DNA from 2 places in the Rhizobium sp. NFR12 genome. Region 2 is predicted to be linked to the other one. Evidence: predicted binding sites of a transcription regulator. Region 2 holds the regulator's gene; the other holds the start of a gene.
What was found. The regulator LexA, encoded in region 2, represses DNA repair genes until DNA is damaged. The targets are predictions, from matches to a motif close to TGTTCNNNNTGTGTTCNG.

Region 1 (5,765 bases), on a different contig from region 2:
CCTCCGGCAGAGCTGCCGGGCGAGGGTCCGGACGCTGCCTCTGGGCAAGTGCGGGGCGCGGTTCAGAAGGCGCGCTTTCAATGGCGGAGGGATGTGAGGGCGAGTTCGTCGCGATGCCGGTTTCGATCACGATATCGGTCGGCCCGCCGATCATGACGAGGTGCTCCACGCCGTCGCGGCGGATCAGCACGAGGCGGCGACGTGCATCGACGGCTGCCGCATCCAGCACCTGCAGCCGCGGATTGCGGTTGCGTCCCCCGCGGACGAACGGCGACGGTCCATTGCGACCGCGCAGCATCCACAGGATGCCGAACAGGAAGAGAAGCCCGATGCCGACACCGAGGACCGCGATTACCATCCGGCTGCCATAGGCGCCCATCAGTTCTTCGGCCATGTGCTGATACTCCTCATGCCAATCGTCACATTTGAAAAGACGACAATTTTCGCTTCGATCAAGGGGTGCTGCGATGCTGTCTTGATGGAAAACATCACTTCGGAGAGGAAAGATAGGGCACAAGTCTTCACTGTCCCGGGTTTTCTGGCACAACGGAGCTTTTTGCGTCGCCGACAACTTGCTAAGAAGGAATCATAGGGTTTTCGGCTCCGTGGAGCATGACGGCCGCAGTAGGATGGCTTCGGCAGTCGGCCGTTGCGAAATGCGAGGGATTGATGACGAAGTTGCAGCAGGGCGGCAACTACGAGACCCCACTGGTCGAGCGTAAGACGCGGGGTGGAACCATTCTTCGGATCGTGCTTCTGGCGCTGGTGCTGCTGGGCGTTGCAGTCGCTTTTGTGGTTTTTCAGCAGGCACTCGACAATGAGATTGTGCTCGGCCTGCTGGGCATCCTTGCCATGGTCGGCATATTTTTCCTCGTCTCTTCGATGATAGGCCTCGTGGAAGTCATGCCGCAATCGCGGTCCGACGATCTCGCCCGCGCTTTCTTGGCCGGCCATCCGGACGGTATCCTGATCACGGACATCAAGGGTCGCATCGTCTACGCGAACGCTGCCTATGGTCGGATGACCGGTGCGACGAAAAAGAGCGATATCCAGTCCCTTGAAACGCTTCTGTCCAAGTCGCGCGAATCCAACGAGGCGCTTTACAGGCTGACATCCGCGCTGCGGGAAGGCCGCGAGGGTCATGAAGAATTCCGCCTGCTGCAGCCGCTTGGCCGCAGCACGGGCACTGCCGTCGTTGGAGAGAATGGTGCGGGCGCCTTCTGGTACAGGCTGAAGGCCGGCCTTCTGGCGGGTTCGGGAAACAACAAGGCGCAGCTCGACATCTGGCAGATTACCGACACGACCTCGGAACGGTCGGACCAGGAGCGTTTCTTTCGCGAACTGCAAAACGCCATCGACTACCTCGACCATGCGCCGGTCGGGTTCTTTTCCGCGGGCAAGAAGGGCGAGATCTTCTATCTCAACGCCACGCTGGCTGAATGGCTGGGTCTCGATCTGACCAAGTTTTCTCCTGGATCGATGACGATCGACGATCTCGTGGCGGGCGAGGGCATGGCGCTGATCCAATCGGTTCAGCCGGCGCCAGGTCTGAAGCGTACGGAAACGCTCGATCTCGACCTGCGCCGTGCCAACGGCCAGAGCCTGCCGGTGCGACTTGTTCACAGCGTCAGCTCCATGCGCGACGGTGCGCCCGGCGAAAGCCGCAGTGTCGTGATCAACCGGCCGCATGGTGAGGACACCGATCAATCCGCGTCGGCAATGCGTTTCACGCGCTTTTTCAACAACACGCCGATGGCCATTGCGTCCGTTGATGGCGAAGGCCGGATCCTGCGCATCAATGCGCCGTTCCTGCGACTGTTCGCCGGGGTTCTGACCCGCGACGACGTGGAAAGCGGTGCGTCGCTGGAGCGTATCGCGCACGAGACGACCCGCGATCAGCTGATGGCGGCGCTTGCTGCCGCACGCGACCGTCAGGGCGACATTACTCCGATCGATTCGCGGCATCCGGGCGACGAGACCCGCTATCTGCGTTTCTACGTCAATGCGGTGATCGACGAGAGCGACGAGGCACCCGAAGAGGCGGCCATCATCTATTCCGTCGAGACGACCGAGCAGAAGGCGCTCGAGACGCAGATGGCGCAGACCCAGAAGTTGAACGCTGTGGGCACGCTTGCCGGCGGCATCGCCCACGATTTCAACAATGTGCTGACGGCAATCCTTCTGTCCTCCGATCACCTGCTTTTGCAGGCGCGTCCGTCCGATGCGAGCTTTGCCGACCTGATGGAAATCAAGCGCAACGCCAACCGGGCCGCCGTTCTGGTGCGCCAGCTTTTGGCCTTCTCGCGTAAGCAGACGATGCGTCCGGCGGTGCTGAACCTCACCGATGTGGTGGGCGACCTGCGGATGCTGGTCGACCGGCTGATTTCCGGCACCAATGTCAAGCTCGATGTCGACTACGGGCGTGACCTGTGGCCGGTGCGTACCGACCTGTCGCAGTTCGAACAGGTTCTCATCAACCTCTGCGTCAACGCGCGCGATGCGATGCCGCAGGGCGGCACGATCCTGATCAAGACCCGCAATGTGACGGCCGAGGAAACCAGCAGCTTCCATCAGGCCGATCTGCCGGCGGAAGATCTCGTGATGGTCGAGGTTGCCGACAGCGGCACGGGCATTCCGCCCGAGATCATGGACAAGATCTTCGAGCCGTTCTTCACCACCAAGGAAGTGGGCAAGGGGACAGGTCTCGGCCTTTCGATGGTCTATGGCATCATCAAACAGTCCGGCGGCTATATCTATCCGGAATCGGAAGTCGGTCGCGGAACGAGTTTCCGGCTGTTCCTGCCGCGTCACATTCCCGAAATACCGGTCATCACGCCAGAGGCCGCAGAGGCTGCAGCTCTGGCAGCCGCACAGCCTGTGGCTTTGAAAGCGCCGGCGGAAGACATGGATCTCACAGGCAAGTCTGCGGTCGTGCTGCTTGTGGAAGATGAAGAAGCGGTTCGCCGGGGTGGCAAGCGCATGCTGGAAACGCGCGGTTATACCGTGCACGAAGCCGGATCCGGCGTCGAAGCACTCGACATCATGGACGAGCTCGAAGGCAAGGTTGATATCGTCGTTTCCGACGTTGTAATGCCTGAGATGGACGGGCCGACGCTTCTGACGGAACTGCGGAAATCCTATCCGGATCTGAAGTTCATCTTCGTCTCCGGATACGCGGAGGACGCGTTTGCGCGCAACCTGCCGGCCGATGCGAAGTTCGGTTTTCTGCCCAAGCCGTTTTCGCTGAAGCAGCTTGCCGTTGCGGTTCGCGAGATGCTCGACTCGGACTGATTTTCTGATCCGCCTGCCAACCTTTATGGAGCCTCGCGATTCGTCCGTCGAACCGCGAGGCTTCTTGCTTTAACGCCTGATTTTCCACAGGTTATGTGCGCGAGAACGTTCCGGGAACGAAATCGCGATAACGCAGTTCAATCAAGCTGATAAAAGCCTCTTGATTGATGAGAACAAAAAGAGTACACGATGTCCATCGGCTGCTTCATTGCTTGCGTGGCGGCAATAACCTAAAGGTGGGACCTCATGGCACAGAATTCATTGCGGCTCGTAGAGGATAAAGGCGTGGACAAGAGCAAGGCGCTCGAAGCAGCACTCTCACAGATCGAACGATCCTTCGGTAAGGGATCGATCATGAAGCTTGGCTCGAACGATAGCATCGTCGAGATCGAGACAGTTTCCACCGGTTCCCTGAGCCTTGATATTGCGCTCGGCATCGGCGGTCTGCCGAAGGGCCGTATCGTCGAAATCTATGGTCCGGAAAGCTCGGGCAAGACAACGCTTGCCCTGCAGACCATTGCCGAGGCTCAGAAGGGTGGCGGTGTTTGCGCCTTCGTCGACGCGGAACACGCACTCGATCCGGTCTATGCCCGCAAGCTCGGCGTCGATCTGCATAACCTCCTGATCTCGCAGCCTGATACGGGTGAGCAGGCGCTTGAGATCACCGATACGCTGGTGCGTTCCGGTGCTGTCGACGTTCTCGTCATCGACTCGGTTGCGGCATTGACGCCGCGCGCCGAAATCGAAGGCGAAATGGGCGACAGCCTGCCGGGTCTTCAGGCCCGTCTGATGAGCCAGGCACTGCGCAAGCTGACAGCGTCGATCTCCAAGTCGAAGACGATGGTGATCTTCATCAACCAGATCCGCATGAAGATCGGCGTGATGTTCGGTTCGCCGGAAACGACGACAGGCGGTAACGCGCTGAAATTCTACGCGTCCGTCCGTCTCGACATTCGCCGCATCGGCCAGGTCAAGGAACGCGAAGAAGTCGTCGGCAACCAGACGCGCGTCAAGGTCGTCAAGAACAAGATGGCGCCTCCGTTCAAGCAGGTCGAATTCGACATCATGTATGGCGAGGGCGTGTCCAAGACCGGCGAGCTCGTCGATCTCGGCGTTAAGGCTGGGATCGTCGAGAAGTCGGGCGCATGGTTCTCCTACAACAGCCAGCGCCTTGGTCAGGGCCGCGAGAACGCGAAGTCGTTCCTGCGAGACAACCCGGAAGTGGCGCGTGAAATCGAGACGTCGCTGCGCCAGAATGCCGGCCTGATCGCCGATAAGTTCCTGCAGAATGGCGGACCCGATGCCAATGACGGCGACCAGGCCCCCGACCCTTGATCGGGCTTGGGTTGGGATGCCGGTCTAGGGCATCCTGACGCTGATCTTCGCCGGTTTTTCGGCTTTCAAATCTTGCCGGCCGCCATCGCAAAGATGCGCGGCCGGTCTGCGTTTCGGGCGGGTTTGGGATGATTAGGGGTGCTGTGGCTGGACAGTCGGGAACGCGGACGATACAAGCCTTTCGTCTTCGAATAACAGCATCGCACCCGGCGATAAAAAGGGCTTAGCATGAGCGGCGTGAATGAAATCCGGTCGACGTTTCTCGACTATTTCCAAATGAACGGCCACGAGGTTGTGTCCTCGTCCCCGCTTGTGCCGCGCAATGACCCGACGCTGATGTTTACCAATGCCGGTATGGTGCAGTTCAAGAACGTCTTTACCGGTCTTGAAAAGCGCCCCTACACCACGGCGACCACCTCCCAGAAATGCGTGCGCGCCGGTGGCAAGCACAACGATCTCGACAATGTCGGTTACACCGCCCGCCATCTCACCTTCTTCGAGATGCTCGGCAACTTCTCGTTCGGCGACTACTTCAAGGAAAACGCGATCGAGCTTGCCTGGAAGCTGGTCACAGAAGGGTTCGATCTGCCCAAGCACCGGTTGCTGGTCACGGTCTATTCGGAAGACGAGGAAGCTGCGACGCTGTGGAAGAACATCGCCGGCATTTCCGACGACAAGATCATCCGCATTCCCACTTCCGACAATTTCTGGCAGATGGGCGATACCGGCCCCTGCGGTCCGTGCTCGGAAATCTTTATCGACCAGGGCGAAAATGTCTGGGGTGGACCTCCGGGCTCGCCTGAAGAAGACGGCGACCGCTTCCTGGAATTCTGGAACCTCGTCTTTATGCAGTACGAGCAGACGGCACCCGGCGAGCGTACGCTGCTGCCGCGCCCGTCGATCGATACCGGCATGGGTCTCGAGCGCATGGCCTGTGTCCTGCAGGGCAAGCAGAGTGTGTTCGACACCGATCTGTTCCAGACGCTGATCGGAACGATCGAGGATGTCCTGAGCGTGAAGGCCGAGGGCAGTGCCAGCCACCGCGTCATCGCCGACCATCTGCGTTCGTCCGCGTTCCTGATTGCCGACGGCGTCCTGCCATCCAACGAAGGCCGTGGTTACGTGCTTCGCCGCATCAT
Region 2 (5,765 bases):
ATCAGGCCTTGAGGATCGAGCGGCCCGCGTAGGCGGCCTGCGGCCCAAGCATTTCCTCAATGCGGATGAGCTGGTTGTACTTGGCCAGACGATCCGAACGCGACAGCGAACCGGTCTTGATCTGTCCGCAGTTGGTTGCAACTGCGAGATCGGCGATCGTGGAGTCTTCCGTCTCACCCGAACGGTGCGACATGACGGCCGTATAGCTTGCCTTGTGTGCCGTCTCGACGGCATCGAGCGTTTCGGTGAGCGAGCCGATCTGGTTGACCTTGACGAGGATCGAGTTGGCTGTGCCCTGGCGGATACCATCGCGCAGACGGGCCGAGTTGGTCACGAACAGGTCGTCGCCGACCAGCTGGACCTTGGAGCCGATCTTGTCGGTCAGATACTTCCAGCCGGCCCAGTCGTCTTCCGACATGCCGTCTTCGATCGAGATGATCGGGTACTTGCCGGCAAGTTCTGCCAGGTAATCGGCCATGGCTTCCGGCTCCAGCGAGCGGCCCTCGCCTTCCAGCTCGTACTTGCCGTTCTTGAAGAACTCGGTGGCCGCGCAATCAAGCGCCAGGTGGACGTCATCGCCCGGCCGGTAGCCAGCCTTTTCGACCGACTTCATGATGAAGTCGAGGGCTTCCGGCGCGCTCTTCAGGCCCGGTGCGAAACCGCCTTCGTCGCCGACATTGGTGTTGTGACCCTGTGCTGCCAGTTCCTTCTTGAGAACGTGGAAGATTTCCGCGCCCATGCGCACGGCATCCTTCAGCGTTTCGGCGCCGACAGGCATGATCATGAATTCCTGGAAATCGATCGGGTTGTCGGCATGAGCGCCACCGTTGATGATGTTCATCATTGGGACCGGCAGGAGATGGGCAGAAGCGCCGCCGATATAGCGATAGAGCGGCAGACCGGACGATTCGGCTGCGGCCTTGGCGACCGCAAGCGAGACGCCGAGGATGGCGTTGGCACCAAGGCGCGACTTGTTCGGGGTGCCGTCGAGCGCGATCAGTGTCTTGTCGATGTGGATCTGGCTTTCGGCATCGAAGCCGCCGATCGCATCGAAGATCTCGGTGTTGACGGCTTCGACGGCCTTTTCGACGCCCTTGCCACCATAGCGCTTGCCACCATCGCGAAGTTCGACGGCTTCATGCGCGCCCGTGGAGGCTCCCGATGGAACGGCAGCACGGCCCATCGAGCCGTCTTCCAGGTAAACATCCACCTCGACGGTAGGATTGCCGCGGCTGTCCAGTATTTCGCGAGCGATGATGTCGGTAATGGCGGTCAAGGGTCTCTCCTCGGTTGATGTGCGAGCCTGAATGCCCAGGCTCAGCGAACAGGCGGGTCAGCGACATTGTTCGATCGTCGATGACACGCGGATTACAATCCAGTCAATTCGGCGGTTTTTCGACGCCGTCAGCCTTTTGCGATGGCGTCGAAGGCCAGCAGCTTTTCCAGAAGGCGCGGCATGTCCTTCAGGTGGACCATGTTCGGACCGTCGGACGGTGCGTTGTCAGGGTCTTCGTGGGTTTCGATAAAGACGCCAGCAACGCCGACGGCGACGGCTGCCCGCGCCAGCGTTTCGACAAATTCGCGCTGGCCGCCGGAAGAACCGCCCTGGCCGCCGGGCTGCTGCACGGAATGGGTTGCGTCAAAAATAACGGGGCTTCCGAGAGCCGCCATGATCGGCAGCGAGCGCATGTCGGAGACAAGCGTGTTGTAGCCGAACGAGGCACCGCGCTCGCACAGCATCACATTGGGATTGCCGCTTTCGAGGAACTTCGCCTGAACATTCTTCATGTCCCAGGGCGCCAGGAACTGGCCCTTCTTCACGTTGATCGCGCAACCCGTCTTTGCGGCCGCGACGAGCAAGTCCGTCTGGCGCGACAGGAAGGCGGGGATCTGCAGGATATCGATCGTATCCGCCACGAGAGCGCATTGCTCTTCAGTGTGAATGTCGGTCAGAACGGGAAAGCCGAATTCCGTCTTCAGATCGGCAAAGATTGCCATCGCGTTGTCCAAGCCGATGCCGCGCTTGCCGGAGATCGACGTGCGGTTGGCCTTGTCGAAGGAGGATTTGTAGACGAGGCCGAGGCCGAGCTTCTTGCAGAGTTCGACAAGCGTACCCGCGATCATGAAGGCGTGATCACGGCTTTCCATCTGGCAGGGACCGGCAATCAGCGAGAGCTTTGCCGTGTTGGAAAAAACGACTTTCGAACTCCCCTCGCCCACGGACACTTCAGAATTGGCGGAGACTGTCATTTCACTATTCCTCGAAACCGAAAACCACACCTTGCCCCGGGGCTGCCGACACGATCACGCGGCCATCCCTGCGGATGAATGCGACGTCATTAGCAGCAAGGGTGATCTCTGTCACGGCGAGATCGGTGGTCTTGAAGATGATCCCGCGCGCAGCGAGGCGCGACGATAACAAGGGCTTCATCGAAGACCGGAACTCGTCGCTGAACGTGTCGTTGGATTGAATGCGGATGCTGGCATTGGCAGCTTCGATCCGCAGACCGTCTTTCCCTTGCTCGGGTTGCGTCTCGAACACGGTTTCGAAAAGCGGCAGAAACTCCAGCGGGTCATCTGCAGAAAATACGATCTCTCGAAGGCCTGTAACGGCGTTTGCGTGCTCATCAAGACCACCGCGATCTTCCGGTAATGCGGCCATTCGCTGGCAGGAAAACAGCAAGATGTCATCGACCTCGGGAACTGCCGCGAAGGCCAGACGGAATGAGACTTCGCTCTCCCTACCATCGGGCAACTGCATCGGGCGGGAGAATTGAAGCATCTCGCCCGCAGACATGTGCCCGTCCACAAAACGGATATGATCGGCCGCTGCATCCTGCGTCCCGACGACCACCGCCGATAGACCTTCCCTTTTCCGCTGGCCGCGAAAGCGGATGTCGCGATCGGTGAACACGTTGCCTCGTTTTGCCGCAAGCGAGGCTTGCCGACGGTTAACAATGGCCAGTGGCTCGAGGTACGAGCCATCCGCGAAGAATATGCAGGCATTGGCCGTGCCGAAAGGGTGAACACCTTCAGGTGCCACAGTAAAGCCGAGAGCGGTCAACCTCCCCCGCGCTGACGCCAGATCTGCAACGGGCAGAACCAAATGATCGACTGACTTGTTACCCACTTACACCCCCAAAGTCTTATTCCGCAGAACATTGGCTATCGCGGGAAACTCGGCAAGTGCTGCGCACGAACTGAATACGTGATCGAACGCTGAAATGAGACTATTCTTGAGCAGAAATTTGGGGCTTGCGGAACACAGATAGAACATATAGCGTCCGTTCTGCATTTGTTTCCAATTCTGAGGGTCCCGTCCATGCTGACACGCAAGCAACAGGAGTTACTTCTGTTCATCCACGAGCGGATGAAAGAATCAGGCGTGCCGCCGTCGTTTGACGAAATGAAGGACGCTCTCGACCTTGCATCGAAGTCCGGCATCCATAGGCTGATCACCGCGCTCGAGGAGCGTGGCTTTATTCGCCGTCTGCCGAACAGAGCACGCGCGCTCGAAGTGATCAAGCTGCCTGACGCCTATGTGGCGAACCTTCATCCGCGACGGGGATTTTCTCCCAGTGTCATCGAGGGAAGCCTCGGCAAAACGCAACCGGTCGTCGCTCAGAAGCCGGCGCCGGTCATGGCGGACAATCCGTTCTCGACAAACATTCCGGTCATGGGTCGAATCGCTGCCGGCGTGCCGATCTCCGCGATCCAGAACAACACCCATGACATCGCCGTTCCGATCGAGATGCTGGGTTCCGGCGATCATTACGCGCTCGAAGTGAAGGGCGATTCGATGATCGATGCCGGCATCCTCGATGGCGATACCGTCATCATCAAGAATACCAGCACCGCAAGTCCAGGCGATATCATCGTTGCCCTGGTCGATGAGGAAGAAGCGACCCTGAAGCGGTTCCGCCGCAAGGGTGCCTCGATCGCACTGGAAGCGGCAAACCCGGCTTACGAGACCCGCATCTTCCCGCCCGACCGGGTGAAGGTCCAGGGCAAGCTTGTCGGCCTTATTCGCCGCTATCATTAAGAACGGTGTCATCCCGGAGATGCGCAGCAACAGCCTCCGGGATGCCAAAGTCGAATTGTCCCGTTCGCCAGTCATAGAACCGGTGGACGGTCCACGGACGGCTTGAGGTCTGTGCGCTGTCTCGCATCGCCGCCGTAATCTTGATGTCTGGCGCTGTCGCGTTCGGAATAATGGTGATTTCCAGTGCGCCAGTCCGGCGCAACGTCCGCCCGCTGAGAAGCAAGGCGCCGGAGCGGCAAGTATCGAAGCGTGCGCCGGGCGAGACGATGATCCGACCGACATCGCAGGCAAGACCGGTGTATCGGTTGTCTTCGACGGTGACGATCCGGATGTCCTGAGCAGTCTGCGCCGCGCACAGGATTTTCGGCAGACAGGCGAATCGTCCGGGCTTCAATGCTTGAAGAAAACCCCTGACATATTCGATTTCCCGGCGCGTCAAATCCGGTCGCGAATGTGGTCCAGGTGGTCTGTCATCGCTTTTCGCAAGGCTGGCACCTCGCGCTGGTTCCGAAGAGGCAAGAACCGGCAAGGCGAGCGGTTGTTCTCCGGTCTCAAGCACCAGCGCTCGCCGCCATTGATCGTAGATAAATCCCGGCGGTCGGGTTCGATTGAGGGTGATCTTGTCATCCTGGATCACGCCGACCGATGCGCCGTCTTCGGATATGACGATATCAGGCCTCGGCGCCGAGCCTGAGCGGACCGCAAAGAGCAAAGCCACCGCCATGAACAGCGCGCCTGTCAACCTCAGCGGCGTGCGCAGCAGCGTCAGAAGCAGAAAGCCTGCCGTCGCCAGAGGCAGGAAAAGCGGGTTCTGCCGGCCGATGGCAATATCGCCGCCCCATGCGGCGACGATCTCGGCAATGCGAATGACGATCCGCAGCCCCTCGCCCATGATGAACAGAACGGGAGCATCCAGCCCGAACGGCATCAGCAGCATGGCCACGAGACCTGCCGGCATCACCACGAAGGAAATGATCGGCATGGCCGCGAGATTGGCCGCGAGGCCGTAGGTGGTCAGATGGTGGAAATGCTCGATCGAATAGATCGACGTCGACGTACTGCCGATCAGCGACGTCACCACGATCCCGGCAATGAAATGCAACGTCGCCGCAATACCCGTTATCCAACGGTTGCTACCTTTTGTCTCCTCCTTTCCTTTCGCGAAATATCGCGTCCAGAGGGCGAACCCTGCCACCAGTGCCGCGGTTGCCGCAAACGACATCTGGAAACTCGGACCCAGAATCTCCGACGGCGAGATGGCGAGGATGATGATTGCCGAAAGGGCGACGTTGCGAAGGCTGATGGAGGGTCGATCGACGAGCACGGCGACCAGCATCACCGCCATCATGATATAGGCCCGCTCGGCGGAAACCCCGAACCCGGAAATCAGGTAATAGGCGGTCGCCATGACAAGCGCACCGAACGCGGCAAACTTCTTGATCGGATAGGCCTGCGCAAAGCCTGGAAACAGCGACAGGACGGAGCGAACGCCGACGAAGAAGATACCGGCTGCCAGCGCCATGTTGAGGCCTGAGATCGCGACGATATGGGCCAGTCCGGACAGACGAAGCGCCTCGGTCGTCTCACGGGAAATTGCACGGCGCTCGTCGGTCACGATTGCGGCAGCAAAAGCGCCCGCATCCCCCTTGACCGTATCGCGGATGCGATTGCCGATTGCGCTGCGAAGCGCAAAAAGCCCTCGCTGCATGTCCGACCATAACCC

Region 1: the regulator LexA is predicted to act here: its motif matches at 3,461-3,478, upstream of recA (recombinase RecA).

Annotation. Positions count from the first base shown of each region.
Region 1 covers NZ_FNWM01000001.1:1,478,229-1,483,993, forward strand. Annotated here, with positions in the region: gene BLW69_RS07080 (flagellar biosynthetic protein FliO) at 1-394, opposite strand, end outside; gene BLW69_RS07085 (cell cycle histidine kinase CckA) at 670-3,291, shown strand; gene recA (recombinase RecA) at 3,538-4,626, shown strand; gene alaS (alanine--tRNA ligase) at 4,855-5,765, shown strand, end outside.
Region 2 covers NZ_FNWM01000002.1:1,069,333-1,075,097, reverse strand. Annotated here, with positions in the region: gene eno (phosphopyruvate hydratase) at 2-1,276, opposite strand; gene kdsA (3-deoxy-8-phosphooctulonate synthase) at 1,405-2,250, opposite strand; gene BLW69_RS12545 (VOC family protein) at 2,255-3,130, opposite strand; gene lexA (transcriptional repressor LexA) at 3,323-4,042, shown strand; gene BLW69_RS12535 (ComEC/Rec2 family competence protein) at 4,023-5,765, opposite strand, start outside.